DNA from 4 places in the Promicromonospora sp. NPDC059942 genome. Region 2 is predicted to be linked to each of the others. Evidence: riboswitches for the same ligand, from Rfam matches in the RefSeq annotation. Region 2 holds a riboswitch; each other region holds the start of a gene.
What was found. Region 2 has a riboswitch for cyclic di-AMP ahead of ACFV9Q_RS20430 (C40 family peptidase). Riboswitches for the same ligand answer to the same signal wherever they lie in the genome.
Positions count from the first base shown of each region.

Region 1: it holds a riboswitch for cyclic di-AMP, as region 2 does, so the genes downstream of both, ACFV9Q_RS27180 (C40 family peptidase) here and ACFV9Q_RS20430 (C40 family peptidase) in region 2, are expected to answer to the same signal.
Region 3: it holds a riboswitch for cyclic di-AMP, as region 2 does, so the genes downstream of both, ACFV9Q_RS28655 (C40 family peptidase) here and ACFV9Q_RS20430 (C40 family peptidase) in region 2, are expected to answer to the same signal.
Region 4: it holds a riboswitch for cyclic di-AMP, as region 2 does, so the genes downstream of both, ACFV9Q_RS15580 (C40 family peptidase) here and ACFV9Q_RS20430 (C40 family peptidase) in region 2, are expected to answer to the same signal.

Region 1 covers NZ_JBHWLR010000029.1:24,943-32,175, reverse strand. The annotation lists gene ACFV9Q_RS27205 (YbaK/EbsC family protein) at 1-23, shown strand, start outside; gene ACFV9Q_RS27200 (hypothetical protein) at 39-590, opposite strand; gene ACFV9Q_RS27195 (SMP-30/gluconolactonase/LRE family protein) at 741-1,634, opposite strand; gene ACFV9Q_RS27190 (cysteine hydrolase family protein) at 1,893-2,483, opposite strand; gene ACFV9Q_RS27185 (purine-cytosine permease family protein) at 2,480-3,907, opposite strand; gene ACFV9Q_RS27180 (C40 family peptidase) at 4,017-4,856, opposite strand; cyclic di-AMP (ydaO/yuaA leader) riboswitch at 4,860-5,012, opposite strand; gene ACFV9Q_RS27175 (FAD-binding oxidoreductase) at 5,220-6,584, opposite strand; gene ACFV9Q_RS27170 (ornithine cyclodeaminase family protein) at 6,670-7,233, opposite strand, start outside.
Region 2 covers NZ_JBHWLR010000013.1:110,539-117,771, reverse strand. The annotation lists gene ACFV9Q_RS20440 (aminotransferase class I/II-fold pyridoxal phosphate-dependent enzyme) at 1-1,208, shown strand, start outside; gene ACFV9Q_RS20435 (universal stress protein) at 1,283-2,263, opposite strand; gene ACFV9Q_RS20430 (C40 family peptidase) at 2,427-3,071, opposite strand; cyclic di-AMP (ydaO/yuaA leader) riboswitch at 3,224-3,416, opposite strand; gene ACFV9Q_RS20425 (metal-dependent transcriptional regulator) at 3,568-4,284, opposite strand; gene serC (phosphoserine transaminase) at 4,367-5,476, shown strand; gene ACFV9Q_RS20415 (MHYT domain-containing protein) at 5,596-6,447, shown strand; gene ACFV9Q_RS20410 (MarR family winged helix-turn-helix transcriptional regulator) at 6,602-7,057, shown strand; gene ACFV9Q_RS20405 (MFS transporter) at 7,054-7,233, shown strand, end outside.
Region 3 covers NZ_JBHWLR010000038.1:10,897-18,129, reverse strand. The annotation lists partial or broken gene ACFV9Q_RS28665 (DNA-formamidopyrimidine glycosylase) at 1-153, shown strand, start outside; gene ACFV9Q_RS28660 (NAD(P)-dependent oxidoreductase) at 268-1,245, opposite strand; gene ACFV9Q_RS28655 (C40 family peptidase) at 1,387-2,271, opposite strand; cyclic di-AMP (ydaO/yuaA leader) riboswitch at 2,272-2,451, opposite strand; gene ACFV9Q_RS28650 (phytoene desaturase family protein) at 2,580-4,448, shown strand; gene ACFV9Q_RS28645 (ABC transporter permease) at 4,750-7,233, opposite strand, start outside.
Region 4 covers NZ_JBHWLR010000008.1:284,809-292,041, reverse strand. The annotation lists gene ACFV9Q_RS15600 (class I tRNA ligase family protein) at 1-1,174, shown strand, start outside; gene ACFV9Q_RS15595 (ion transporter) at 1,171-2,007, opposite strand; gene ACFV9Q_RS15590 (GlsB/YeaQ/YmgE family stress response membrane protein) at 2,220-2,486, shown strand; gene ACFV9Q_RS15585 (hypothetical protein) at 2,492-3,427, shown strand; gene ACFV9Q_RS15580 (C40 family peptidase) at 3,555-4,289, opposite strand; cyclic di-AMP (ydaO/yuaA leader) riboswitch at 4,291-4,486, opposite strand; gene ACFV9Q_RS15575 (hypothetical protein) at 4,650-5,543, shown strand; gene ACFV9Q_RS15570 (S8 family serine peptidase) at 5,683-6,744, shown strand; gene ACFV9Q_RS15565 (C40 family peptidase) at 6,831-7,233, opposite strand, start outside.

The DNA.
Region 1 (7,233 bases), on a different contig from region 2:
CGGCGGTCACCCCCGAGGTCTGACGCGGCCTGCGGCCGTCAGCCGAGCGCGCCGCTCCCCGCCACGAGCGAGATCGTGCCCAGCACCAGGAACACCGGGGACGCCAGGATGCCGCACCAGAAGCTTGGGGCCGCGACCCGGCTGGGCAGGAACAGGCTCGCGACACCCGCGGCGGTGATGAGCACCGCCGCGAGCATCAGGATGGGCTGCTCGAACACGAGGGCCAGCGGTGCGAAGTGGGTGCCGACGACGATCGGCACGGTCGGCGCCAGCAGGTGCCGGCGGTCGGTGCGCGCGTAGAAGATCGCGAGCCCGGCGATGACGGCGACCTCCAGCCAGAACACCACGATGTAGGCGATCATCGCGGGGTTGCCCGAGGCCATCGCCGTGGGGGTGTCCCAGTTGCGGATCAGCGTCGGCAGGCCGAGGCCGAGCAGCACCAGGCCGCCCGCGCTGAGGGCGCCGAGCACGACCCGCCAGACGACGCCGGCCGGCGGCCGCTCCTGCGCCCACCCGGCCCACACGAACGTGACCGTGCCGAACAGCACCGCGGTGAACACCAGGTCACGAGCGAACTCCAGGGTCAGCATCCCGGACCACCTCCGGGCGCAACGCTAGCGAACAACACGCCCGATTTGTGCGGTTAGCGGCTGACTCGCATTCAGCAGGCTCCAGGCGACCACCCACGCAGGCTTAATGGACGTCTGGCGCCTGCTGAACGAGGGTCAGCAGCGCCAGCCTCAGCGCAGCCCCGTGACCGTCACCCGGATCGACAGCAGCAGGTTGGTCGCCGTCACGAACAGCACGTTGCGCTTGGCCCCGCCGAACGTGAGGTTCGAGCAGACCTCGGGCAGCAGCAGCTTGCCCAGCAGCGTGCCGTCGGGGTCCAGGCAGTGCAGGCCGTCGTGCGCGGCCGCCCAGATCCGGCCGCCGTCGTCGACCCGGACGCCGTCGAACGTCCCGGCGTCGCAGGTCGCGAGCACCTCGCCACCGGACAGCGTCAGGTCCGGCCCGACGTCGAAGCGCCGCAGGTGCTTGCGCTCGCTGTCCGCGATGTAGAGGGTGCGCTCGTCGGCGGAGAAGGCCAGACCGTTGGGTCCGGCGAAGTCGTCGGCGACCCGGGTGACCGAACCGTCCGGGTCCCGGCGGTAGACGTGGGTGCCCCCGGCCTCGGGCACGGCGGCGAAGCCCTCGTAGTCGCTCTGGATCCCGTAGGTCGGGTCGGTGAACCACACGCTCCCGCCGCTGTGCTCCACGAGGTCGTTCGGGCTGTTCAGGCGCCTGCCCTCCCAGCTGTCGGCCAGCGTGGTGACGCTCCCGTCGGGCTCGGTGCGCGTCACCGACCGGCTGCCGTGCTCGCACTGGAGCATCCGGCCCGCGCGGTCGACGGTGCGCCCGTTGGCGTAGCCGCCCGGGCTGCGCCACACGCCGACGGCGCCCGTGGCCTCGTCCCACGCGAGCACCCGGTCGTTCGGGATGTCGCTGAACAGCAGGGTCCGCCAGGCCGGCGAGTACGCCGGGCCCTCCAGCCAGCTGCCCTCGTCGAAGAGCACCTCGGCGTACGTGTCGCCGCGCACGGGGGCGAACCGCTCGTCGTGGCGCTCCCACCGGGCGCGGATCCTGTTGACGGTCACGTCTGTCCTCCTGTGTCCGGTTGCTTGCTTGTGACAGGTGCCAGGCGACGTGTACGGGACCCGAGGGTGCCGGGTCCGCTGAACGTCGTTCGGCCTGGCTCCGAGTAGTTCACCCTGGATGGACTGTTCGGTGCAGCCAGATAACGCGGGTCCCGGCCGAACGCAATTCAGCCCTCCCGGCACCCCTCGCCTTCGTGCTGTGTACCCCGGAGGCCCGCGTGACCAGGCCGTCCGTCCCGGGCCTGCCCGACGCCGGCCTCAGAGCGCACCGAGCATGTCGGCCACCGTCGCGACCTCGATCAGCGGGGCGTACAGCCGCATGATCTCCAGGGCACGCTCGTGGTTCTCCGGCGTCGAACCTGCGCACGCGTCCTCGACGACCAGCACCCGGCGGCCCGCGTCGGCCGCGGCCAGCGCCGTGGAGATCACGCAGCAGTCGGTGGCCACGCCCGCCACCACGAGCGTGCCGGCGTCGCGCGTGGCGGCCGCCAGCTCCGGGCCCCACTTGCCGAAGGTGGTGCGCGTGACGACGGGCGCGCCCGCGGCGACGACGTCGGCGAGGTCGGTGATCTCGTACAGCGGGTCGTCCTCGGGCACGAGCGCGAACGGCCACTGGTCGAAGTAGGCGCGCCAGGCGCCGTCGGGCACGGCGGGGGCGACGTACCGCGTCAGGACGGTGCGGCCCGTGAACGCGGGGAGCAGGCGCCGGGTCCCGGCGAGCGCGCGCGGGTAGTCGGGGGAAGCCCACGGGCTGGGCGGGACGGCGAACACGTCCTGCATGTCGATCACGACCAGGGCGGCGTCCGGCCCGACGACGTCCGGCCCGACGGCGTCCGCACCGCTGCTCATCGCTCCTCCTGCCGCCGCACCGCGCGGGCGCTGAGCAGGAGCGTCCCGGCGAACCCGATCACCAGGGCGACGAGCACGCCGAGGTTGGCCCACGCCCAGTCGCCGTCCGTCCCGCCGAGGGGGCCGAGCAGGTAGCCCTGCCACTGCAGCCAGGGCGCGTAGGTGTTGGTCACCAGGCCCCAGCCGATGCCGGTGCCGACGACCACGAGCAGTACGGCGGCCCAGTTCACGGACCCGTACCGGCCGGCGGGGTCGTACAGGTCGGCGTCGGCGTAGTCGCGGCGGCGCAGCAGGATGTCGGCGAGCAGCACGCCGCACCAGGCGGCCACGGGGACGCCGAGGGTGATGAGGAAGCCCTGGAAGGGGCCGATGAAGGAGTCGGCGACGAAGACGACGTAGATCGCGCCGACGACCATGAGCGCGCCGTCGATCGCGGCGGCCACCCAGCGCGGCGCGGGCAGCCCCAGGGAGAGCAGCGCGAGCCCGGAGGAGTAGATGTCGAGGGCGGCGCCGCCGATCAGCCCGGCCAGGGCGACCACGATGAACGGGATGAGGAACCAGGTGGGCAGGATCGTGGACAGGGCGCCGATCGGGTCGGCGCCGATCGCCTCGTTGAGCACGGGGTCGGAGCCGGCGAGCAGCAGGCCGAACACGAGCAGGACGACGGGGGCCAGCGAGGCGCCCAGCGTGGTCCACCCGACGATGCCCCGCCCGGATGCGGAGCGCGGCAGGTAGCGCGAGTAGTCGGCGGCCATGTTGACCCAGCCGAGTCCGAAGCCGGTCATCATGAACACGAGCCCGCCGATCACCTGCGGGCTGCCGCCGGCGGGGATCGCGGCGACCGCGGCCCAGTCGATGTGGTCGAGCACCAGGACGATGTAGACGACGGTCAGCACGGCGGTCAGCACCGTGATGACGACCTGCAGCCGCATGACGAGGTCGAAGCCGAAGACGCCCGCGACCACCACGATGCCCGCCACGACCACGAGGGCCACGACCTTGGTGACCGTGCCGCCACCCCATCCGAGCGTTCCGAGCACGGTCGACGTCGCGAGCGTGGCCAGCGCGACGAGCACCGTCTCCCAGCCGACCGTGAGGATCCACGACAGCAGCGAGGGCAGCTTGTTGCCCCGCACGCCGAACGCGGCCCGGGAGAGCACCATCGTGGGCGCCGACCCGCGCTTGCCGGCCAGCGAGATGAACCCGCAGAACAGGAACGACACCACGATGCCGATCGTGCCGACCACGACCGCCTGCCAGAACGACACGGCGAACCCCAGCAGGTAGGAGCCGTACCCCAGGCCGAGCACCGAGACGTTGGCCCCGAACCACGGCCAGAAGAGGTTGCGCGGCGAACCGCGCCGTTCGGCCTCGTCGATGGTGTTCAGGGCATTGGTCTCGACGCTCGTGGGCGCGCTGCTCATGGTGGCGATCCTGCCACGACGCACGAAGGGCCCGCACCGTGCTGGTGCGGGCCCTTCGAGCCGTGCGATCCGGAGGCCGGCTCCGGTGGAGCCGGGACGCCCGGAGGTGTCAGCTGATCCGGAGGTAGACCGGGCTGTCCTGCCAGATCTTGGACTCCCGGACGGTCTGGCCGGGGACCGGGGCCTCGATCTGCATGCCGTTGCCGGTGTAGATGGAGACGTGGCCCGGGGACCAGATGATGTCGCCCGGCAGCGCGTCGGCCGCGGAGACCTCGGTGCCGGAATTGCGCTGCGCCGCCGAGGAGTGCGGCAGGGTGATGCCGATCTGGGCGTAGACGTAGGACGTGAAGCCCGAGCAGTCGAACCCGGCGGGGGTCGCACCGGCCCAGACGTAGGGGACGCCGAGGTACTGCATCGCGATGTCGACGATCTTGGACCCGGAGCTGGCGGCCGGGGCTGCCTTCTCCGCGGGCTTCTCGGCGACGGTCGTCGCCTTGACCTCCTGCTTGGCGGGCTCGGCCTCGACGACAGGCTCAGCCTCGACGACGGGCTCGGGCTCCGGCTCCGGCTCGGGAGCCGGCGTCACCTTGATGGTGCCGGTCTCCAGCGCGAACTCGCTGTCCGCGGCGACCTTCACAGCGGGGGCGGTGTCCACCTTCGCCGTGGTCAGGGCGGCGGTGGCCACCTCGGCGTCGGTCGACTTCTGCGTGGCGTCCTGGACGGCGTCGCGCACGGCCTCGAGCTCAGCGGTGTTCGTGCTGGGGTCGTTCGCGGGGGCGGCGTTGGCCGGGATGCCGAGCAGGGAGATGAGGAGTCCCGATCCGGCGGCGACGACCGCGCCACGGCGGGCGGTCGCGGAGATGCCGCGGGATGCGGCACGGGAGATCGGGGTCAGCGGGGTGAGGGGTGCGTGGGCAGCACGATGGCGCCCGGGCATGCGTGTGGTCACAGCAATTTCTCCCGGCGCCTACGAGGTGAGCTGTCGGATTCGGATCGGAGAATGACCCGGCCGCGTCCTGCTGGTGCGGCTTCACCCCAAGGGCACCTGGCGGTGCCCACGTACTTGGTTCCCCCGTCCCTGTCATCTGTTCAGAGCAGTCTCGTGACGGTGACAGGGCTCGGCGTCCACCACGAGTGCCCACGGAATTCCCCGCGAGCGGGACCGACCGTAGCCCGCCTGGGCCCGAAAGTCACGATCGCGTTACGGACATCCCGGTCGGCGCTGGAGCTATTGACCGGAATGTCCGACCTACGCTAATGCGGTGGGCGCCGTACGGATCGAGGACGGTGCCCACCGGGCCGAAGGTCCCGACTAGGACATCTGTCCAGGTCGCACATTGTGGTTCCGGGCGAACAGGTTGCTCGGGTCGTACTGCCGCTTGACCGAGGCGAGCCGCTCGTAGGTCGACTTCGGGTAGACGTCTGTGACGTCCGTCTCATCCGCTGTCGTGAGGAAGTTCGCGTACGCCCCGCTGAGATACGGAGCCAGCCGGCCCCAGAGCCCGTCCAGCACCGGCCGCGCGGCCTCGATCACGGGTGCCGGGCCCCCGGTGAAGGTCGTGACCATGAGCTCCGCACCCCGGTGGGCGTACGCGGTGGCGTCGCCCGGCACGCGGGACACCGCGCCGCCGAGGCTCCGGATCGAGATCGACGGCGCGCCCGGCGACGTGCCGGTCTCGGCGAGGATCCGCAGGGTCTCGGCGACCGACTCCTGGTCCACGAGGCCGTCGTGGGCCACCACGTGGATGCCGGGCGGCGGCGTCCCGCCCTCCACCAGGACGTCCGCGTAGGCCATCAGCTCGACGTCGTCCGCGACGACCGTCCCGAGCTTGCGGAGGGGCTCCAGGGCCCGCGCCGCGGCGTCCGCGTCGTCGCCGTCGAACGCCACGTGGATCTCCACCGGCGCCTCCGGCCCGCCCGCGAGCGGGTTGGCGAGGTTCGCGATGGAGGTGAGCTCCTCCGGCGCGGTGCGGAGGTAGTCCGCCCAGCCCTGGAGCACGGTGGCGGCCTCGGCCGCGGGGAACGAGACCTTGCCGAAGAAGACGCGCGTGGTGCGGTGCGCCGCGAAGTCGAACGACGTCACGACGCCGAAGTTGCCGCCGCCGCCACGGATCGCCCAGAACAGGTCCGGGTGCTCGTCGGCGCTCGCGGTGACGACGTCGCCGTCGGCGGTGACCACCTGGGCGGCCACGACGTTGTCGAGGGCCAGCCCGTACTTCCGGACCTTCCAGCCGATGCCGCCGCTCAGCGTCAGGCCGCCGACGCCGACGCTCCGGGTGTCGCCCGAGGAGATCGCGAGGTCGTGCGGGGCCAGCGCGTCCACGACCTGGCCCCAGTTGGCGCCGCCGCCGATCCGCACGAGGTGGCGCGCGGGGTCGACAGGGTCGGCTGCGAGCACCTCGACGTCGGCGAGCTCGCCGAGGTCGATCACGATGCCGCCGTCGTTGGTGCTGAAGCCGGGGAAGCTGTGGCCGCCGCCGCGGACCGACAGGGCGAGCCCGGAGTCGGAGGCGAACCGGACGGCTGTCTGCACGTCGCCGACGGTCTTGGGCCGCAGGACGTAGGCCGGGCTGCCCGCGACCAGGCGCGAGCGCGCCACCGACTCGTAGTCGGCGTCGCCCGGCTCGATGAGGTCGCCGCCGAAGTCGCGGCGCAGGGTGTCGAGTGCTGAGGTCATGACGTTCCTTCCAGGCTGGTGTGCCGAACAAAGGTGTCGACTCGCCAGGCCTGGAAGATGTGACCGGAGGGCTGCGTGACCTGGGTCACGCGCCAGATGGCGCGCCCGCGAGCACCGCCTCGGCCACCACGAGGTCCTCCCACGACATGCCGGTGGTCTTGACCACGAGCGGCCGCGCCGGGTCGGGGCGGACGGCGCCGGTGACGACGTCGCGCATCGGCACCAGGTCCTCGGCCGCCAGGGCGCCGTCCGCGATCGCGAGCACGACGTCGCCCGCCTCGCGCAGCGCGGCGCCCGGGTCCTCGACGACGACGGTGCCGCGCGCGAGCAGGTCCGCGGGCAGCTCCCGCGCGCCGGGCTCGTGGGAGCCCACCGCGATCACCACGGCCGCGTCCGCGATCAGCGCGGCGTCGAACAGCGGCTCGCGGGCCGACGTCGCGCACACCACGACGTCGGCGGCGCGCAGCGCGTCGTCGGAGCCCGGGCCGCCCAGCCGGACGACGGCCGCACCGGCGATCCGCGCGCCCTCCGTCCGGGCGACCCGTTCCGGGTCCCGGACGAGCTGGGTGACCTCGCCCAGCGGCCGACGCTCGCCCAGGGCGTCCGCGAGCGTCGCGACGTGCCCGTGCGCCTGCGGTCCGGCACCGAT
Region 2 (7,233 bases):
CCGAGCTTCAGGCCAAGGGCCTGAAGCTGGATCTCACGCGCGGCAAGCCGTCGGCGGAGCAGCTCGATCTCGCCGAGCCCATGCTGGCCCTGCCCGGCGTCGGCGTGCACGCCGACGAGTCCGGCACGGACACGCGCAACTACGGCGGGCTGGACGGCGGCATCACGATCCGCCGCATCTTCGCCGAGCTGCTCGACGTGCCCGTGGAGCAGCTCCTCGCGGGCGGGAACGCCTCGCTCACGTCCATGCACGACGTCGTCGCGTTCGCGGAGCTGTTCGGCTTCCCCGACTCGCCGAAGCCGTGGTCGCGCGAGGAGAAGGTGCGCTGGATCTGCCCGGTGCCGGGCTACGACCGGCACTTCACGATCTGCGAGGCCTTCGGCATCGAGATGATCCCCGTCCCGATGACGGCGGACGGCCCGGACGCCGAGGCCGTGGCCGCGCTCGTCGCCGCGGACCCCACCATCAAGGGCATGTGGGTGGTCCCCACCTACTCCAACCCGGACGGTGCGGTCATCAGCGCCGAGGTCGCCCGCGCACTGGTCTCGATGCCCGCGGCCGCGCCGGACTTCCGGATCCTGTGGGACAACGCCTACGCGGTGCACCACCTGACCGACGACGAGGTGACCAGCCCGAACGCCATCGCGCTGGCCGCCGAGGCCGGCCACCCCGACCGCGTGCTGCTGTTCGCCTCCACGTCCAAGATCACGTTCGCGGGCGCGGGCGTCGCGTTCCTGGGCAGCTCGCCGGCGAACATCGCCTGGTTCAAGAAGCACCTGTCGGTCGCCTCGATCGGCCCCGACAAGATCAACCACCTGCGGCACGGAATGTTCTTCGGCTCGGCCGACGGCGTGCGCGAGCACATGCGCAAGCACCGCGCGATCCTGGCGCCCAAGTTCGAGGCCGTGGTCGAGATCCTGACCGAGCGCCTGGGCGGCTACGGCATCGCGTCGTGGACCGAGCCCAAGGGCGGCTACTTCGTGTCGCTCGACGTCGCGCCGGGCACGGCGGCCCGCGTGGTCCAGCTCGCCAAGGAGGCCGGGATCGCCCTGACCCCCGCCGGCGCCACCCACCCGTACGGCAAGGACCCGCAGGACAAGAACGTGCGCCTCGCGCCGTCGATGCCGCCGCTGGACGAGGTCCGCACGGCGATGGACGGCGTCGCGACCTGCGTGCTCCTCGCGGCCGCCGAGGCCGCGCAGGCCTGACCGACACGCCGACGTGTCAGACCCTCAGGCCACCCGGGTGACCTGAGGGTCTGACTCGTTCCGGGACCGCGCGGTCAGTCCGGGCAGTGCTTGTTCACCACGAGCACCGGGCACGCCGCGTGGTGCAGCACAGCCTGGCTCGTCGAGCCCAGCAGCAGGCCGCGGAAGCCGCCGCGACCGCGTGAGCCCACGACCACGAGGTCCGACGCCGTCGAGAACTCCGTCAGCAGCTCGGCGCCCGTGCCGTCGAGCACGATCCGCCGGATCCGCAGGCCCGGGTTCAGGGCCTCGTACCGGTCGATCAGCACGTCCATGCCCGCCCCGATATCGGCCAGCACCTGCTCCCGGTCGATCGAGGACGGCAGCCACGCCAGCATCCCGGCGTTCCCCACAGGCACGCCCGTGACCGCTGTCAGCTCCGCACCCCACGCGTTGGCCTGCACGATCGCGTGCTGCAGCGCCCGCTCGGCCTGCGGCGACCCGTCCACGCCGACGACGATCCGGCGCACCTCCCGGATCTCGGCGACCCCGCCCGCCTCGACGTCCGACGCGGCCGGCGCAGCGGCCGGCTCGTCCGACTCGAGGTCCGGCGGCGTCCAGGAGACGCCGCGGTTGGTCTCGGCGCGCAGCGGCACCACCACCACCGGGCACTTCGCGTGCGCGGGGAGCGCGGACGACACCGTGCCCAGCAGCCGCTCCGTGAACCCGCCCCGGCCCCGCGTCCCGACCACGGCGAGCCCGTAGTCGGTGGACAGCTCCACGAGCACGCCCGCGGCGTCACCGGTCGCGACCTCCGTCGTGGCGCGGACCCCGGCGTCGGCCACGCGGTTCTCCGCCTCGACCAGGACCGCCTTGGCGCCCTCCTGGATCGTCGTGTCGTCCAGCGCGGCGTACCCGCCGTCGAGCGACGCGGCGGTGAACGACGGCAGGGAGTAGCTGCACACGATGTGCAGCGCCCAGCCCACGCGGTGCGCGTAGGCGGTAGCCCAGTCCAGCGCGTGCAGACTCGCGGCCGATCCGTCCACCCCGACCAGTACGACCTCGGATCGTGTCATCGCCAGTCCTTTCCTCAGCAGTGCATCTTTGCCCTCCAACGCTACCGGCGGGGCGCCGGTCGTGGGTATCCGGAGGCAAAAAGACGGCAGAAAGATGGCAAAGCAGAGCGCCCGCCCGAATCTCCCCGGACAGGCGCTCTGCTGCGGTACTGCGTGGCTGCGGTCAGCCCAGGCGGATGAACGTGGGGTTCGACTGCCAGATGGTGCGGAAGTCGACCACGGTGCCCGGCTTGGACGCGTCGATCATGGTGTTGCCACCGGCGTAGATCGAGACGTGACCGGGGGTCCACATCAGGTCGCCCGGCTGGGCCTGCGACGCCGGCACCTGGGTGCCGTAGCCGGCCTGCGCCGACGAGGAGTGCGGCAGCGAGATGCCGAGCTGCGCGAAGACGTACGAAGTAAAGCCCGAGCAGTCGAAACCACTCGGGCTGGAGCCGCCGGAGACGTACGGGACGCCGATGTAGCGGCTGGCGATGGAGATCACGGAGTTGCCGATCGCCGACGCCGGGATGTCGACGGACGAGGAGGCGGTCGACACGGCGCTGGCCGCGGCCTCTGCTGCCTCGGCGGCGGCCGCCTCAGCGGCCTCCTCGGCTTCCTGGGCGGCCAGCTCGGCCTGGTAGTCCTCGTTGTCGGCGGCCGAGACCACCGAGACGGCGGACTTCTCGACGCTCAGCTCGGCGTCGGGCGCGACGGTCACGACAGGTGCGTTCGACAGGGACTCGCGAGCCTGGGACGTCAGCGCGTTGAGGTCCACCGAGTTCATCTTGGCGTGGCCGGTCTCCATCGGAGCGGCCTGCGCTGCCATCGCGCCACCGAACGTGGAGACCAGGAGCGCGCCACCTGCGGCGGCAACCGCGGTACGACGACCAACGGCGGCGTTCTGAGCAAGCTCGGTGAGCGGAGTCACGGGGCGTCGCGCAGCACGATGGCGTGCGCGGGTGGTACGTGCGGTCACGTAGTACCTCTCCTTGTACGCCTTCGAGGTCAGCTGTCGGGTTCGGGTGGGAGAAATCACCCGGCCGTGCATTCCCGAAGGATTACCCGGCTTCACCCCTAGGACGCACCCTGGCGCCCAACGGTGGGTCCCCCGCCTCTGTCATGCGGTCGTCTTGGGGCCCCGGCCGGTGACAGAGTTCGGCGTCCGTCCGAGGACTCTCACGAAAAAGACTCCGTGAGAGCGATCTGAACGTACCCGACCTCACCCCCGATGTCACGTTCCGGCAACGAATGTCATGGCGTGTCGGGAACGTGGCCTCACCTTTCCGACAAAGCGGAAGGTTTGGGACACCCTCGGGTGCGGTTCAGGCGGTCGCGACGAAGAGGTGGCGCGCCAGGTCCTCACCGAGCTCCAGCGCCGTCCCGGCGCCGTCGACGGTCACCGTGTAAGTCCCGTCGCTGAGCTCGGCCGTGATCCGCGAGCCGGGCACGAGGCCGGCGTCGGACAGGCGGGCCAGCAGCTCGACGTCCGTCTGCAGCGGCTCCGCGATCCGGGTGAGGGACGCCGCGAGCGGCTCGCCCTTCACGCCCTTCTTGGCCGCCGCCTCGAACGCGGAGGGCAGCGAGATGACCCCGGCCAGGAACGGCACGTCCGTGTAGGCCTCGCCGAGCTCCGACAGGCCGGGGATCGGGTTGCCGTACGGGTCGTGGTGGGGGTGGTCGAGCAGGCCGACGAGGCGCTTCTCCACGAGGTCGCTCATCACGTGCTCCCAGCGGCAGGCCTCGACGTGCACGTGCTCCCAGTCGAGCTTGATCACGTCGGTCAGCAGGCGCTCCGCGAGGCGGTGCTTGCGCATCACGCGCATCGCCTTGTCGTGCCCGAGCTCGGTGAGCTCCAGGTGGCGGTCCCCGGTCACGATCACGAGTCCGTCGCGCTCCATGCGCGCGACCGTCTGCGACACCGTCGGTCCGGAATGCCCCAGGCGCTCCGCGATGCGCGCGCGCAGAGGGGTGATGCCCTCCTCGTCGAGCTCGTAGATCGTCTTGAGGTACATCTCGGTGGTGTCGATCAGATCCGTCACGTCAGCTCCCGTCATGCGCGCAGCCGTCCAGTCGCCCTGGGCTCGGCGCCCCGGGCGTCGGCCCAGGTTCTAGTCTAGTTCTGTGCCACTGACAATCCCGACACACCTGCTGCCCACCGACGGCCGTTTCGGCTCAGGCCCCTCCAAGGTGCGCCCGGGACAGGTAGATCATCTCGTGGCGAACGCCCACGTGCTCGGTACCTCGCACCGCCAGGCGCCCGTCAAGGACGTGGTCCGCCGCATTCGCGAGGGTGTCACGGAGCTGCTCGGCGCGCCCGACGGGTACGAGGTCGCCCTCGGCAACGGCGGCTCCACCGCCTTCTGGGACGTCGCCACGCTGTGCCTCGTGGAGCGCAAGGCGCAGCACGCGTCGTTCGGCGAGTTCGGCGCCAAGTTCGCCACCGCCACGTCGCGGGCGCCCTTCCTCGAGCCGTCCCAGGTGATCGAGGCGGAGCCGGGCACGGTCGCCTACCTGCAGGCCGCCGACGACGTCGACACCTACGCCACCCCGCACAACGAGACCTCCACCGGGGCCATGGCCCCGGTGCTGCGCCCGTCCGGGCCGGACGGCGCCGTCGTGCTCACCGACGGGACGTCCGGGGCCGGCGCGCTGCCGGTCGACCTGCGCCAGACCGACGCCTACTACTTCGCCCCGCAGAAGGTGTTCGCGGCCGACGGCGGCCTGTGGCTGGCGGTCCTCTCCCCCGCGGCCGTCGAGCGCGCGGCGCGGATCGAGGCGTCGGGCCGCTGGGTGCCGGAGTTCCTGTCCCTCACCACCGCGATCCAGAACTCGCGCCTGGACCAGACCCTGAACACGCCGGCCATCGCGACGCTGCTGCTCCTGGCCGACCAGGTGGAGTGGCTCCTGGAGCAGGGCGGCCTGAAGTGGTCGGCGGAGCGGTGCGCGACGTCGGCCGAGACCCTCTACTCCTGGGCCGACGCCCGCCCCTGGGCGACGCCGTTCGTGCGGCGCCCGGAGGAGCGGTCCACGGTGGTCGGCACCATCGACCTGACCGACGAGATCGACGCCGGACGGGTACTCTCCGAGCTACGCGCCAACGGCGTCCAGGACGTGTTCGCCTACCGGAAGCTCGGGCGCAACCAGCTCCGCGTCGGCATGTACCCCGCCGTCGAGCCCGACGACGTCGCCGCGCTCACCGCGTGCATCGACTATCTCGTCGAACGCTTCTGACCAGCCTGATCACGTCCGCAATACCCCTTCGACGGGGAGTTCTGCCTATTGTCCGGTACACAGGGACTCTGTAACGTTTCCGCAACAGAGGGAACCATTCTGAGGGGCTGTTCAACAAGATGCCAGTGATCGACCACTTCACCTTCGGGATCGTGACGCCCATCCTGGCGTACGCGATCTCGTGCACCGGCGCAGCGACGGGCCTTGCGTGCACGTCCAGAGCCCGAGCGGCTTCGGGCGGCGCACGTGCGGCGTGGCTCGTCTTCGGCGCCATCGCCCTCGGCGGTACCGGGATCTGGGTGATGCACTTCGTCGCCATGCTCGGTTTCTCCGCCTCGGGCGTGACCATCCGGTACAACATCCCCGAGACCCTCCTCAGCGCGGCGATCGCGATCGTCGTGGTCGGCGCCGGCCTGTTCATCACCGAGCTGGGCAAGCGCAAGCTGCCGGCGATGCTCGTCGGCGGCGCGCTCGCCGGCTCGGGCGTCGCGGCCATGCACTACATGGGCATGGAAGCGATGGAGATGTCCGCGCAGGTCGTCTACAACCCGGTCTACGTCATCACGTCGGTCGCCATCGCGATCGTCGCGGCGACCGCGGCGCTGTGGTGCACCGTCCACATCCGCGGCATGCTCGCGACCATCGTGGCCACCCTGGTGATGGGGATCGCGGTGACCGGCATGCACTACACGGGCATGGCCGGCGTCTCCGTCGTCAACCCCGTCGACACCGTCCCCGCCGGCGCGTCGACGATGCAGCTGCTCGTGCCGCTCGTGATGGCGGTCAGCGTGGTCACGTTCCTCCTCATCCTCGGGATCGGCCTGTGGCCCACCGAGGACGAGCTGCGCACGCAGGCCGAGTTCGAGAACCGGCTCAAGGCGCACAGCGAGCAGGGGCAGCGGTTCGAGAGCGTGCAGCAGGAGCTCCAGCCGAGCGTCGCACAGTTCGCGCAGTCGAACCGCGCGCGCTGACCCTCGGCCGTTCCGGCCTCGGAGCGCCCGCCCCCGTCCGGGGTCGGGCGCTTCGTCGTTCTCCGGGCCGTGTGCTTTCCGCCGCCAGGCGGCGCCGTCGGACGCCGGTGGTGTGACCGCACCCACGTACCGTTAGCAAGGCTAATGATCTAGAATGTCGTGGGTGCCGTCGAGCTCCCGCAGGTCCAGCCGAAGCCCGGCGACCGTCGGGGGCGACCTCCGTGTCGCCCTCACCCGAGTGTCCCGTCGCCTGCGCGCCGAGCGCGGCGAGGCCGACCTTCCTGAGGGGCAGTTCGGGATCCTGACGGTGCTGCACAAGCACGGCGAGATGTCCCCCGGCTCCCTTGCCGAGCACGAGCGCGTCCGGCCGCCGTCGATGACCCGAGCAGTGAACACCCTGGCTGAGCTCGGCCTCGTCGAGAAGGTCGAGCACGCGACCGACAGGCGACAGGTTGTCGTCCGCCTCACCGCGGCGGGCGAGCGCGAGGTCGCCGAGACCCGGCGTCGTCGCGACGCCTGGCTCACCAAACAGCTGTCCACACTGACCGTAGAGGAGAGAGAGATCCTTGCAGGAGCCAGCGAGCTCCTGATCCGGATCGCCGCTCGATGAGCGCAACCTTCGCCAGCCTTAAATATCGTAACTATCGTCTCTGGTTCGCCAGCGCTCTCGTCGCCAACATCGGCACCTGGATGCAGCGCGTGGCGCAGGACTGGGTCGTACTGACCCTCCTGACCAACAACTCCGGCGTCGCCGTGGGCATCGTCACCGCGCTGCAGTTCATCCCG
Region 3 (7,233 bases), on a different contig from region 2:
GGCGAGTCGGGGTACTTCGACCGGTCGCTCGCCGTGTACGGCCGGGAGAACGAGGAGTGCCGCCGCTGCGGTGCGCTGGTGCGCCGCGACGCGTTCATGAACCGGTCGTCGTTCAGCTGCCCGGTCTGCCAGCCCAAACCACGCGGCCTCTGACCCCCGCCCCACCCGTTGAGTGCTGGCTATCTGTTGCTTCCGAGCGCCAGGAACAACAAATAGCCAGCACTCAACGAAGGCGAGGGGCGGGGGCGAGGGGCGGGGACCGGCAGGCTAGCGGGGGGCCACGTTGCGGAGCGGGGTGCCCGTGCGCCAGGCCGTGAGCTGGTCGGCCAGGAAGCGGGCCGCGCCGCGCGGCCGGCCGCCCGCGACGTGCGGCGTGAGGATCAGGTTCGGCACGTCCCACAGCGGCGAGTCCGCGGGCAGCGGCTCGGTCTCCATGACGTCGAGCGCGGCACCGGCGAGCCGTCCGGAGCGCAGGGCGTCCTCCAGGGCGGCCTCGTCCACGGTCGCGCCGCGGCCGACGTTCACGAACCGCGCGGTCGGCGGCAGCAGGCCCAGCAGCCGGGCGTCCAGGATGTGCCGCGTCGCGGGCACGGCGGGCAGCAGCGAGACGAGCAGGTCGGTCTCGGCCAGCAGCGCGTCGAGGCCGCCGGCGTCGACCACGGGGTAGCCGGAGCGCTCGCCGGCCCGCGAGGCGACGCCCGTGACCTGCGCGCCGAGCGCGGTGAGCAGCGGTGCCAGCCGCAGGGCGATCGACCCGAAGCCCCAGATCGTCACGCGCGCGCCGTCGAGCGAGTACTCGCGGCCGGTGACGCCGTCGGCCTGGGCGAACGCGATCTCCTTGGCCCAGCGGTGTTCCCGCTGCGCGGCCAGGGACACATCGATCCGGCGGACCGACGCCAGGATCAGGGCCAGCGCGTGCTCGGTGACGGTGTCGTCGTGCAGCGACTGCCCCGAAGAGATGACGACGTCGGGCGCGAACCCGGAGCGCAGCGCGACGTCCGGGCCCGCCGACAGGGTCTGCACCCAGCGCAGGCCGGTCAGCCGCTCGGCGGCGTCGGCCACGATCTTGGGCGGGCTGGACCAGGTGACGAGCAGCTCGGCGTCGGTGTGCTCGGCAGGGATCGGCTCGTTCATCGCGTAGGTGGCGACGGTGTCGGTGCCGCCGGGCGCGAAGGAGGCTCCGCCGTCGGGCAGCAGGGACGGGAAGTCGAGGTCGAAGGGCACGTCCGGTACGAGGATCTTCACGCCGGGGACGTTACCCGACCGGGGCACGAAGCAGAGCGCCCGTCCGGCTTGTCCGAGGGGAACCTCGGGACGGCCGGGCGGGCGCTCTGTGCCGGGGGTTCTTGCGAGTCGTGCGGGTACTGCGTGATGTGCCGGGAGGCGTCAGCCCGTCACCCGGATGAAGACCGGGTTGGTCTGCCACATCTCCGTGTAGTGCACGGGGACGCCCTCCTGCTGGGCCTCGACGACCATGCCGTTGCCCGCGTAGAGCGAGACGTGGCCGGACGTCCAGACGATGTCGCCCGGCTGGGCCTCCGCGGCGGAGACCTGGTAGCCGACCGTCGACATCGAGGCCGAGCTGTGCGGGAGGCTGACCCCGAGCTGGGCGTAGACGTACTGGATGAGCCCGGAGCAGTCGAAGCCGCTGGGGGAGGCTCCGCCCCACACGTAGGGCACGCCCACGTACTCGAGGGCGAGGTTGACGGCCTGCTGGCCGAGGTCCGCGGAGGACTCGGACGCTGCCGCCGCGGCGGCCTCGGCCTCGGCGGCTGCTGCCGCCGCAGCCTCGGCGGCGGCCTTCGCCTCCGCCTCGGCCTTCGCCTTGGCTTCCGCCTCGGCCTTGGCGCGCGCCTCGGCCTCCGCCTTCGCCTTGGCCTCGGCGATGCCGGCGTCCGTCTCGGCGTACGGGGTCACTGTGACGCGACCCTTCTCGGACTGGAAGTCGGCGTCGTGGGCGACCTCGACCTTGGTCACGAGGTTCTCGGCCAGGCCCGCACGGGTCTTGGTGTCGAACGTCTTGTTCGCGAGCGTGGTCTGGGTGTGGGACTCGGCAGGCGCGGTGTGGGCGGTCTGGGTGAAGACCGACGCGAGCATGCCGGACGTGACGACCGCGATGGCGCCGGTACGGGCGGCATTCTCGGCTGCTGTCTGGGTCAGAGCGGTGAAGGGGGTGAGAGCGGGGCCCTCGGCGCGGTGCCGCCCCCGGTTGCTGGGTCGGTTTGCCTGGTCGTCCGCCCAGTCGTGGGTGCGGTCGGTGAGTACGGTCACCAGTGATCTCCTCGGACGCCTACGAGGTGAGCTGTCGGGTTCGGATGGGGAGAGCGATCACCCGGCCTCACAAGGAGGCTTCACCCCGAGGACACTCGCGTGCCCGGCTTACCTGGTTCCCCCGCCCCTGTCACGTTCTGGCTGCTCAGGACCGGTGACAGGATTCGGCGTCCGGGCCTGGACCTCCCCGTTGCTGGAGCGGCGAGATCGACCGTACTCGTCCGTTGCGTAAATGTCACGATTAGGTCACATACCGTCTTGTGATGGAACGTTCCTGGCAATGAGTGCCGCGTGTCACCATGGCGTGCATGCCCGATTCCCCGCTCGACACCCTGCGCGCCCGGTACGACGTCGTCGTCGTCGGCGGCGGTCACAACGGCCTCACCGCGGCGGCCTACGCGGCCCGCGGCGGGCGCTCGGTCCTCGTCCTGGAGCGCGCCGACCACGTGGGCGGCGCCGCCGTCTCGGCCCGCCCGTTCGCGGGCGTCGACGCCCGCCTGTCGCGCTACTCCTACCTCGTCTCGCTCCTCCCGCGCCGGATCGTCGACGAGCTCGGCCTCCCGGTCCGCCTCATCCGCCGCCGCTTCTCCTCCTACACCCCCGTGGCCGACGGCGGCCTGCTGGTCGACACCCAGGACGACGCCGCCACCCGCGCCTCGTTCCGCCGCCTGACCGGCTCCGACGCCGACTTCGAGGCCTGGGGCCGGTTCTACGCGATGACCACCGAGGTGGCCCGCCGCCTCGCCCCGACACTCACCGAGCCCCTGCTCCCGCGCGCCACCGTCCGGCGTCTCGTGTCCGACGGCGTGGGCGAGGAGGCCTGGAGCGCACTCTTCGAGGAGCCCCTCGGTGAGGTGCTGCGCCGCACCTTCGCCGACGATGTCGTGCGGGGCGTCGCCGCCACCGACGGCCTGATCGGCACGTTCGCCGACGTCGACGAGCCGTCCCTGCGGCAGAACCGCTGCTTCCTCTACCACGTGATCGGCAACGGGACCGGCGACTGGGACGTGCCGGTGGGCGGCATGGGCGCCGTCTCCGGCGCCCTGCGCGACGCCGCGGTGGCGGCCGGCGCCACGATCGTCACCTCGGCGACCGTCACCGCCGTCGACCCCGGGGCCGTGGGGGCCGAGGTGGCCTGGACCGACGCCGACGGGCGCACCCGGGGCGTGACCGCCGGGCACGTGCTCGCGGGCTGCGCGCCGGCGGAGCTGGACCGGCTGCTCGCCGCGGCCGGGCGGGGTGCGGCCTCCGGCTCGTCCTCCGGTTCGTCCTCCGGTTCGTCCTCCGCGGAGCCGGGGTCGGCCGGGGCTGCCGGTCCGGGGCCCGAGGGCGCCCAGCTCAAGGTGAACATGCTGCTGCGCCGGCTGCCCAGGCTGCGCGACGACGTCGACCCCGTGGCGGCGTTCAGCGGAACGCTGCACGTCAACGAGTCGCTCACCCAGCTCCAGGACGCCTATGCGCAGGCGGCCGCCGGGCGCATCCCCGACCTGCCGCCGAGCGAGATCTACTGCCACACGCTGTCCGACCGGACGATCCTCGGCCCGGAGCTCGCCGCGACCGAGGCGCAGACCATCACGCTGTTCGGGCTGCACATGCCGGCCCGGCTCTTCCGCGCGGACCCCGACGGCGCTCGCGAGCGGGCCCTGGCGGCCACTCTCGCGTCCCTGAACACGGTGCTGGCCGAGCCCATCGAGGACGTGCTCGCGCTCGACGCCGACGGTGCGCCCTGCCTGGAGGTGCGCACCCCGGTCGACCTGGAGAGCGACGTGGGGCTGCCGGGCGGGCACATCTTCCACCGCGACCTGAGCTGGCCGTTCGCGGAGGACCGGTCGAGTGCCGAGTCAGGCGCTGGGTCGTCGTCGGTGGGGGCGGGCGTGGCCGGGTCGGGCGGGGCTGGGTCGGGCACGGCCGGATCCGGTGTGGCCGGGTCGGGTGTGGCCGGGTCGGGTGTGGCCGGGTCGGGTGTGGCCGGGCCTGCGGACGCCCCGGCCGCGACCGGGCTGGGTGTCGGAGCCGACGTCGGCGCCGGCGTCGGCGGCGCCGCCGAGCGCTGGGGCGTGGCGACCGCGCACCCGCGGGTGCTGCTCGCCGGCGCCGGAGCCCGCCGCGGCGGCGGCGTGAGCGGCATCCCGGGCCGCGCGGCGGCGATGGCGGTCCTGGAGACCCCGGCCCGCTGACCCCCGCCCGACCCATCAGCGGACCCTCGGTGTTGACCACAGCAGCTGCTGCCAGGTTGGCGCCTCTGCTGGCAGCAACTGCTGTGCTCAACGGCTCTGTCGGACGGCGTCAGCCCCGCCGTGCCGCCGGTTCGCCGGCCGGTGCTGAGCACAGCGGTTGCTGCCAGAGTGCGGCCCCTCTTGGCAGCAACTGCTGTGGTCAACGCCGGCTGACCTTGGTTCAGCAGGCCGTGGGCGACTGGAACTCCGAGGTTCATGGTCGTCTGCGGCCTGCTGAACCGAGGTCAGCAGGCGCAGGTCCTCAGTCGAGGGTCAGGGCCGTCGTCGGGGGGACGGCGGCCGCCCGGCGGGCCGGCAGGACGGCGGCCAGCAGGCCCGCCAGGGCGCCCACCGGCACGACGGCGGCGAGCTCGACCCACGGGACGCGCCAGGTCGCGGCGTCGAGCGCCGTCTGCACGAACGTCTCGTAGCCCACCCAGGCGAACCCCACGCCGAGCACCGTGCCGAGCAGGGTCGCGGTCACGGACAGCAGCACGGCCTCGGCCGCCAGCATGCGTCGCAGCTGCCGGCGGGTGAGCCCGAGCGCCCGCAGCATCGCGTGCTCGCGAACCCGTTCCAGGACGGACAGCCCGAGCGTGTTCGCGATCCCGATCAGCGCGATCACCACGGAGATGCCCAGCAGCCCGAGCGTCGCGGCCGTGACGGTCCCCAGCATCTGGTTGTCGGCCACCTCGGCCCGCAGCCCGTTGTCGACGTCGACGCCAGCCGCGTCGGCCAGCGTGTCCAGGTCGGCGAGCAGCGCGACCGGGTCGGCGTCGGCCGAGGCGCGGACCCACACCGCGTACGTCCGCGGCGAGCCCAGGGAGGTCAGCGTCTCCGGTGCGACGATGCCGGCCCCGCCCCAGCCCGAACCCGTGGTCACCCGCAGGTCCACGGGCGAGGCGGCGACGTCGTGCCCGCCGTCCCCGGTGGCGCTCGCCGTCACCGTGCCGGCGGACCCGTTGCCGAGCCGCTGCGCAGGTTCGTCGCCGTACACGTCCGCGTCCAGCGCGACCGTGCCCGGCTCGACCCGGGCGAACGCCCCGCCGTCCCGGGCGACCGCGCTCGCGTCGGGCGCGCCGAGCAGCAGGAGCGGCCGGTCGGCCGCGGTCACGTCGCCCCCGGCTGCCTCGCCCCCGGCTGCTTCGTCTCCGGCTGCCTCGCCCCCAGCGTCGTCGCCCCCAGCGTCGCCGCCCCCTGCCTCGCCCCCGGCTGCTTCGTCTCCGGCTGCCTCGCTCCCAGCCGCCCCGTCTCCGGCCTCGGCCGCGTCACCACCGGTCAGGTCCACCAGCACGCCGTCGACGGCGATCGCATCGCCCACGCCGGGCGTGGCCCGGACCTGGTCCAGCACGTCGGCGTCCAGCGGCCCGGTCCACGACGTGAGCGCGACGTCGAGCGGGTGCGCGGTGCCGTGGTTCGCGTCCACCGAGGCGCGCGTGGTGGCCAGCCCGGTGAGCACCGCCGTCGTCAGGGTGACGCCGACCAGCAGGGACGCGGCGGTGGCGGCGGTCCGGCGCGGGTTGCGCACGGCGTTCTCCGTCGCGAGCCGCCCGCCGGGGCCGAGCAGCGCCCCGACGACCCGCACCACCCGGGGAATCAGCAGGGGCCCGAGCAGGAGCACGCCCGCGAACAGCGTGCCGCCGCCGGCCACCATGCTGACCGTGCTGTCCTGGACGGCCGCCACCGCGAGCAGCGCGACGCCGCCGGCCAGGAACACCACCCCGAGCGCCACCCTGGCGCGGCCCGCGCCCGACCGCACGTCCACGGCGCCGTCGGGACGCAGCGCCGCCAGCGGGCTGATCCGCACGACGCGGCGGGTCGGCAGCCAGGACGCGACCGCCGTCACCACGAGCCCGACCGCGAACCCGCCCAGCAGCCACCAGCCCGGGAGCTGCGCGGGAGCGGTCAGCGGGCTCTGCCGCGTGAGCGCGTCGACCACGGCGATCAGGCCGTAGCCGAGGCCGGCGCCGGCCGCCACGCCGACCAGCGAGGCGAGCACCCCGACGACGGCCGCCTCCCGGCGCACCGACCCCATCACCTGGCGGCGCGTGGCGCCGACGCAGCGCAGCAGCGCGAAGTCGCGCACCCGCTGGGCGAACAGGATCGAGAACGTGTTCGTGATGACCAGCACCGAGACGAGGAGCGCGATGCCGGCGAAGACCAGCAGCAGCAGCGACAGCGTGTTCACGTTGTTGGTGTGCTGGGCCATGCTCTCGGCGACGTGCTCCTCGGGCGTGACCGCCGTCGCGCCGTCGGGCAGTGGGCCGGTGTCCCCTATGACGACCGCCCGGTCCAGCAGGAGGGTCTCGTCGTCGCGCCAGTTCAGCAGCTGCTCGAAGGTGATGTAGACCGCGGCCTGGCCCAGGTTCGCGGACGCCGCCGCGATGCCCACCACCTTGAGGTCGGCGGCGGTGGACCCGGCCCCGAGCGTGATCTCGTCGCCCACGGAGATCTCCATGTCCTGGGCGGTCCACACGTCGACGACGGCCTCGCCGGTGCGCTCCGGGAAGCGGCCCGAGTCGAGCGTCTGCCAGCGCAGCCGCGGCGCGGCGGCGATGTTCGCGACGAACTTGCCGGGGGCCTGCTCGGCGCCGGCGCGCAGCGGCAGGGTGGCCGAGCCGAGGACGGCGACGTCGTCGCCGTGCTGCGCGGCGTAGGTGATCGCGTTCTGGGTGCCCAGGTCCCGGACCACGTGGTCGGCGCCCGCGAACTGCGCCCCGGCGCCGGCCGTGATCCCGGTCCGGAC
Region 4 (7,233 bases), on a different contig from region 2:
GCACCTGGAGGGGGACCGCCTGGCCCCGGGCGACGTCTCACCCCTGGCCGCCGCCCGCGACTGGGTGGAGACCACGTGCCCGCGCTGCGGCGGCCCGGCGGAGCGGGACACGGACACGATGGACACGTTCGTGGACTCGTCCTGGTACTTCCTGCGCTACCTGTCGCCCGGGTACGACGGCGGGCCGTTCCGGCCGGAGGACGCCGCCCGGTGGATGCCCGCCGCGCTGTACGTGGGCGGCGTCGAGCACGCGACGATGCACCTGCTGTACGCGCGGTTCGTCACCAAGGTGCTGTACGACATGGGCCTGGTGCCGTCGCCCGAGCCGTACGCGCGGCTGATGAACCAGGGGCAGGTGGTCAACCACGGCCGCGCGATGAGCAAGTCGCTGGGCAACGGCGTGGACCTGGCCGCGGAGCTGGACCGGCACGGGGTCGACGCCGTGCGGCTGGCGATGCTGTTCGCCGGCCCGCCGGAGGACGACGTCGACTGGGCGGACGTCTCGCCGGAGGCGATGCGCAAGTTCCTGGCCCGCGTGCTGCGCCTGGTCCCGGCGGGGTCCGACCCGGGCGGGCCGGGTCCGGGCGGGCGCGCGTCCGACGACCTGCGCCGCACGGTGCACCGGACCGTGCACGACGTCGACGGCCTGGTCGAGGCGGGGCGGTTCAACGTCGCGATCGCGCGCCTGATGGAGCTGGTGGGCGAGGTACGGCGCGCGGCGCCGTCGGACGGTGGCGGGCAAGTTGGCGGGCACGGTGGCGGGGACGACGGCCGGACGCGCGACGGCGCGGAGGCCTACCGCGAGGCGGTCTCCGCCGTCGCGGTGCTGCTGAGCCTGTTCGCGCCGTTCACCGCCCAGGAGCTGTGGGAGCGGCTGGGCCACGCGACGCCGGTCGCGGCGCAGCCGTGGCCGGAGGTGGACCCGGCGTACCTGGTGACGTCCGAGGTCGAGGCCGTGGTCCAGGTGGACGGCAGGGTGCGGGACCGCGTCCTGGTCCCGGCGGACGTCGCCCCGGCCGAGCTGGAGCGGGCCGCCCTGGCGCGGCCGGCGGTCACGCGCGCCGTGGGCGGCCGGGCGGTGCGGCGGGTCGTGGTCCGCCCGCCGCACCTGGTCAACGTCGTGACCGGCCCGGGCATGACGCCCGACGTGACGCCCGGCGTGACGCCCAGCTAGGCGGCCGCGCCGTCGTCCTCGTCGAGCTTCGCGCGCAGGGCGCGGAGCTCGACGAGGATCTCGCGGTTCTGCTCGGCCAGGGCGTCGAGACGCTCGTCCTTCTGCTCGTCGTCCTCGCGCTCCTCCTCCGCGATCTCCTCCATGCCGTTGACGATCACGGCGATGAACAGGTTCAGCACCGCGAAGCTGACCACCAGGATGTACAGCACGAAGAAGATCCACGCGGCGGGATGGGTCTCCATCACCGTGCGCGCGATGTCGGGCCAGGCCTCGCCCGTCATGGCCTGGAAGAGCGTGAACAGCGACGTCCACAGGCTGCCGAAGTACTCCGGGGACGACGTGCCGAACAGGCCGGTCGCGATGACCGCCGACACGTACATGACCAGCACCAGCAGGGCGCCCACGGCACCCATCCCGGGCACGGCCCGCAGCAGCCCGTCCACGACGCGGCGCAGCGCGGGCACCGCCGAGATGACCCGCAGCACGCGCAGCACCCGCAGGGCACGCAGGGCGGACAGCGACTCGGTGGCCGGGAGCACGGCGACGCCCACCACGAGCAGGTCGAACACGTTCCACGGGTCGCGGAAGAAGCGCCAGCCGTACGCGACCAGCCGCAGGAGCAGCTCCAGGACGAAGAAGCCGAGCATGACGTGGTCGATGTTCTGCAGAACCTCGAACGCCTCGCCGTCCACCATCGTCTCCGCGCCCAGGACCAGGGCGTTCGCCAGGATCACCCCGAGCACGAGGTTGGTGACCCACCTCTGGTCGAGGAAGGCACGCAGCCGCTCTCGTCCGGTACGCGGCGCGGCCTGTACGCCGATCTCCTGGTTCATCCGGGTGTTCCTCCACTTTCCCGTGCCCGGAGCCCACGCTCCGGCCTTGCCTCAGGGCCCCTTGCCCGGGCGAACCTTAGCGCGGCGGTGTGTCCCGACTTGTCGGAGCGCAATGTACCGATATGGGGGTGAATCGGCGGGTCCGGTGGCAAGTGAACCAAATCAGTGCTGGAGTAGAGCACAAGCAAGCAACACGACTGGAGGAAAATGCCATGGGCTTCTGGGCCTTTCTCATCCTCGGACTGATCGCCGGTGTCATCGCACGCATCGTCATCCCGGGCAAGCAGCCGGGCGGTTTCTGGGTCACCTTGCTTCTCGGCGTGCTCGGGGCCATGCTCGGCGGCTGGCTGGGCGGACTCATCTTCAACATCGGATTCGACAAGTTCTGGTCCTGGTCGACCTGGCTCTTCGCGGTGATCGGCGCGGTCATCGTCATCCTGATCGCGCAGGCGATCTTCGGTCGGCGCAAGACCGCCTGACCGCTGTGGCCCGCGGCCGCACCACCCTCGTCGTCGTCCTGACGTCGCTGGTCGGGGCGGCCGCGGTCGCATGTTCGGGCGCGCCCGCGCCGTCGTCGACCCTGGGGCCCGTGCCCGACGACATCGCCGACCACCTCAGCGTCCAGGTGGACCAGGGGCGCACGCAGTACGCCGCCCGCGAGATCGTCCTCGCGGTCACCAACGACTCGGACGAGACGATGACGCTGGTGTCGGGTGCCCTGGACGCGGACGGTTTCGGCCCGTCCCAGCCCACCAAGGAGAACCGCACCCCGGCGCTGCGGCCCGGCACCACGCGGGACGTCTACGTCCAGCTCGGCGAGGCGGAGTGCGCGGGCTTCCCGGCGGGACCGGAGGAGCCGGTGCCGGACGCCGCGCCGTCGGCCACGATCACGCTGGCCCTGGGCGAGTTCGACGACCTGGGTCCGGCCTCCGACGTCGTCGTCGCGGAGGTGGGCGATCCCGGCGGGCACCTCGCGCGGAACCACGCGGTGGACTGCGCCACGGCCGCGGTCGCCGCGGGTGCGAGCCTCGCCGTCGATCCGGACATCCCCGTCGAGACGCGCGACGGGGAGCTGACCGCCCTGGTCACGCTGCGGATCGACCCGGTGGACGGCGGGCCCGAGGTCACGATCGACCGGGTCGCCGGGACCACGATCATGAACAACCCCGACCCGGCCGGCAAGGACTCCGGCTGGACCGGCTCCGCGCTCGACGGGCAGCGTTCCGGCAGCGTCACGCTGGCAGTGGTGCCCGCCCGCTGCGACGCCCACGCCGTGGGCGAGGACAAGCGCGGCACCTTCCTGCCCGTGACGGCGAGCGTCGACGGCGTGACGCAGCACGTGATCTACGTGCCCATGCCCGACTCGGCGCGCGCCGACCTGTTCGCCTTCATCGCGGACAGCTGCGACTGGCCGGAGTAGGGATACGCGAGAGGCGCCGCCTCCGCACCGGATACCCGGTGGCGGAGGCGACGCCTCACGAGAAACTCTGTTCAGACAGTGGCTCAGCTCTGCCTTTTGTCGTCAGAGCCTGCGGCTCCGCTCCGGGTCAGACGACGCGGATGAAGGTCGGGCTGTTCTGCCACATCTCGGTGTAGCGCACCGGCATGCCGGCGGCCCAGGCCTCGATGATCATGCCGTTGCCCGCGTAGAGGGCCACGTGGCCGGGCGTCCAGACGATGTCGCCGGGCTCGGGGTACGTGACCTGGTAGCCGGAGCTGAGCAGCGCGCCCGACGAGTGCGGCAGGGAGATCCCGAGCTGGGCGTACGTGTACTGGATCAGGCCCGAGCAGTCCATGCCCTCCGCCGGCGAGTTGCCGCCCAGCACGTAGGTGATGCCCAGGTAGTTGAAGGCGACGTTGACGGCCTGCTGGCCGAGCGGGACGGGGTCCGGCGCGTCGACCGAGACGACGGCGGGGCCCTCGCCCTTCTCGCCGTCGGCGCCCGTGGAGGTGCCCAGGGCTTCCATCTCGATCGGCATCTTCGCGTCGGCCGGGACGGTCACGGTGGGGGCGGCGGCGACGGACTGCTTGGCCACCGCGGTGAGGGAGTTGAGGTCGACCGAGTTGAGCTTCGCGGTCTTGACGTCGGTCTTCAGGTCCATCGCCGGGGCCGCGTGGGCCGTCGTCGCGATGGTGGAGATCAGGACGCCACCGGCGGCTGCGGCGAGCGCGCCGCGGCGGGCAACTGTGCCGGCGTTCTCGGTGGCGGTACGAGCGAGGATGGTCAGCGGTGTCTGGGCCGGGCGGCTGTCACGATGCCGTCCGCGGAGGGAGTTCGTCACCTAATGTCTCCTGTACCGCCTGCGAGGTCAGCTGTCGGGTTCGGGTAGGAGTACAACCCGGCCGCACGGCTACTGGGGGGTTTCCGTCCGGCTTCACCCCGAGGACGACGATCCTGCTGTCGCCCGGGAATGGGTCCCCCGCTCCTGTCTTGAACGTCTGGTCACGAACCGGTGACAGGACTCGGCGTCCGGATCGCGACTCCACCGTGGGGGTGGAGCAGAAGTCAAAGTACACACGTTCACGGAAAAAGTCACGATCGGGTTACGCATTACGGTCTGACCCAACGAAGGCGCAGATTTGCGTCGTTCCGGGCTTCAGGGGTTATGACCGACATCACACATCCGCTAGCGTTCGGCGGCATGGGCGAATCGCACTCCCGTATCTCCGCCTGGTGGGTGTTTCCCATCAGTGCGATCGTCTGGTGGACCTGTGGGTTCCTGCCCTGGCTCGCCCAGCTGTCGTACCAGGTCACCGGCGTCGCGCAGGCTTCTGACGCCGCCGCGGCGGGCCTCCTTCCGCTGCCCTTCACGGCCGACGGCGCAGTGGTCGGCCTCGTCGTGATGGCGCTGCTCGGCGGCGTGCTCGCCGGGGCGACCGCCCGCCTGGCCCGTTCGGCCGGAGGGGGCGCCGGAGCCGCGATCGCCGGCACCCTGCTCGCGATGGCCGGGGCCGGCGGCGCCTCCTGGTGGCTCGCGGCCCGCGAGACCGTCCCGGGTGACGCCATGCCGCTCGGCATGCTCCTGGTCACCTGCGCGGCCGGGATCGTCGGCCTCGGGGCCGGACTCCTGGCGGGCCTCGGGCCGGCGGCGCTGCGCGGCGTCGCCCTCGCCCTGCCGGTCGTGCTCCTCGACGGCTGGTTCTGGGGCTTCGTGCCCGGCAACGAGGTGTCCCCGACCGGCACGTGGTGGGTGTTCGCCGTGGCGCTCGGCATCGCGTTCGGGCTCACCGTGGACAGCAGGCCGATCGAGCTGCTCGGCTGGCTGCCCGCCGCCGGCGCCGTCTGGGTGCTCCAGGCGGCCGGGCCCGCCCTGCTCGCGGTGCAGGAGAACATCTGGCCGGGTTCCGCGCTCACCGAGGACCCGCTGTCCGCCGTGGCCATCGCCGCGGGCAAGATCGCCTCCGCGGCGGTCGTGGCCGACGGGCACCAGCTCGGTGCCTGGGTGGTCGCCCTGCTGCTCGGAGCGGCCATCGCCGCGCTCCGGCTGTCCCGGGAGGCCGGCGACGAGAGCGAGCTCTCCGAGGCGTGGGCCTGACACGTCGCGCCCCTACTGATTGCGATTGTGTAAATTTCACCCCCCACCGGGTGCGAGGCCTGTTCGGCGCCGAGCCCGTCGCCCTAGGTTTGCCCCAGTTCAGGGGTAATCAACCCCTGTGCGAACAATGGGGGCATATATGAACAGGAAGTCATTCGTCGGCGCCGCCACCTCCGCGGCGCTCGTCGTGGCGGCGCTGGTCGCCGTGGCACCGGGTGCGCAGGCCGCGACCAGCGATCCCCTCCGGGACAGGCAGTGGGGCCTGGACCAGATCAACGCCGAGGCGGCCTGGGCGGCCAGCACCGGCGACGGCGTGGTGGTGGCCGTGGTCGACACAGGAGTCGACTTCGACCAGCCCGACCTGGCGGGGCAGCTCCTGCCGGGTGCCACCTTCACGGGCTGCGCGGGCGTCCGCCCGTGCGGCGAAGGGGACTTCAGGGGTCCGGACGGCACCAACGACGGCGACGAGCACGGGACGCACGTGGCAGGCATCGTCGCCGCCGCGACGGACAACGGCATCGGCGTCGCGGGCGTGGCGCCGGACGCGAAGATCCTCCCGGTCAAGGTGCTCGAGGCCGGGTCGGGCTCGTCGCAGGACATCGCGGACGGCATCCGCTGGGCGGCCGACCACGGTGCCGACGTCATCAACCTCTCCCTGGGCTCCGGCCTGGGCGGGCAGCTGCTGACGATCATCGGCGTCGACACCCTGATGCGGGACGCCATCGCCTACGCGCGCGAGCGCGGTGTGCTCACGGTGGCGGCGGCCGGCAACTCGTCGACGCCGCTCTGCAGCGACCCGGCGTTCACCAGCGTCGCGATCTGCGTCGGGGCCACCGACTCGGCCGGGCTCCACTCCTACTACTCGGAGCTGCCGGTCAAGCTGGACCTGAAGAGCGTCTCGGCGCCCGGCGGGTCGGGCGGGCTGACCGGCTGCGACGGTGACGTCTGGTCGACGGTTCCCGTGGGCACGGGTTCCGACACCTGCGCGGGCGGCAGCTACGACTCCTACGCGGGCACGTCGATGGCGACGCCGCACGTGGCCGGGGTCGCGGCGCTCCTGTTCGCGCAGGGGCGCCCGGTCGACGAGGTGGAGAGCGCCATCCTCCGCACGGCCCACGACCCGCTGCTGGGTCTCACCGGGCTGTGGACGCCGCTGTACGGGTACGGCGTCGTCGACGCGGCCGCGGCGGTCGCGTACTGACGCCGGGGGAGCCTGGCGCGCAGGAACACCGCGGCCCACGCCGCGGTGCTCCTGCGCTCTGGTTGTCGGTGCGTTCTCGGTGTGGCTCAGTACGGGCGGATGTAGACCGCGTAGTCCTGCCACTGCTCGGTGTAGCGCACCGGACTGCCGTAGTTGGCGGCCTCGACCACCATGCCGTCGCCGGCGTAGAGGGACACGTGCCCCTGGGTCCACACGATGTCGCCCGGGATCGGCGACGACACCTGGTACCCGGTGGCCACCATCGACGACGACGAGTGCGGCAGCTCGACGCCGAGCTGCGCGTACACGTACTTGACCAGGCCCGAGCAGTCGAACCCGGTGGCGGGCGAGCTGCCGCCGTACGCGTAGGCGATGCCGATGTACTGCATCGCGATCGAGACGGCCTGGGCTCCGATGGAACCGTCGGACGCGTAGTCCGGGGTGGCCGGCTCGGCTTCTTCGGCGGCCGCGGCCGTCGCGGTCACCTGC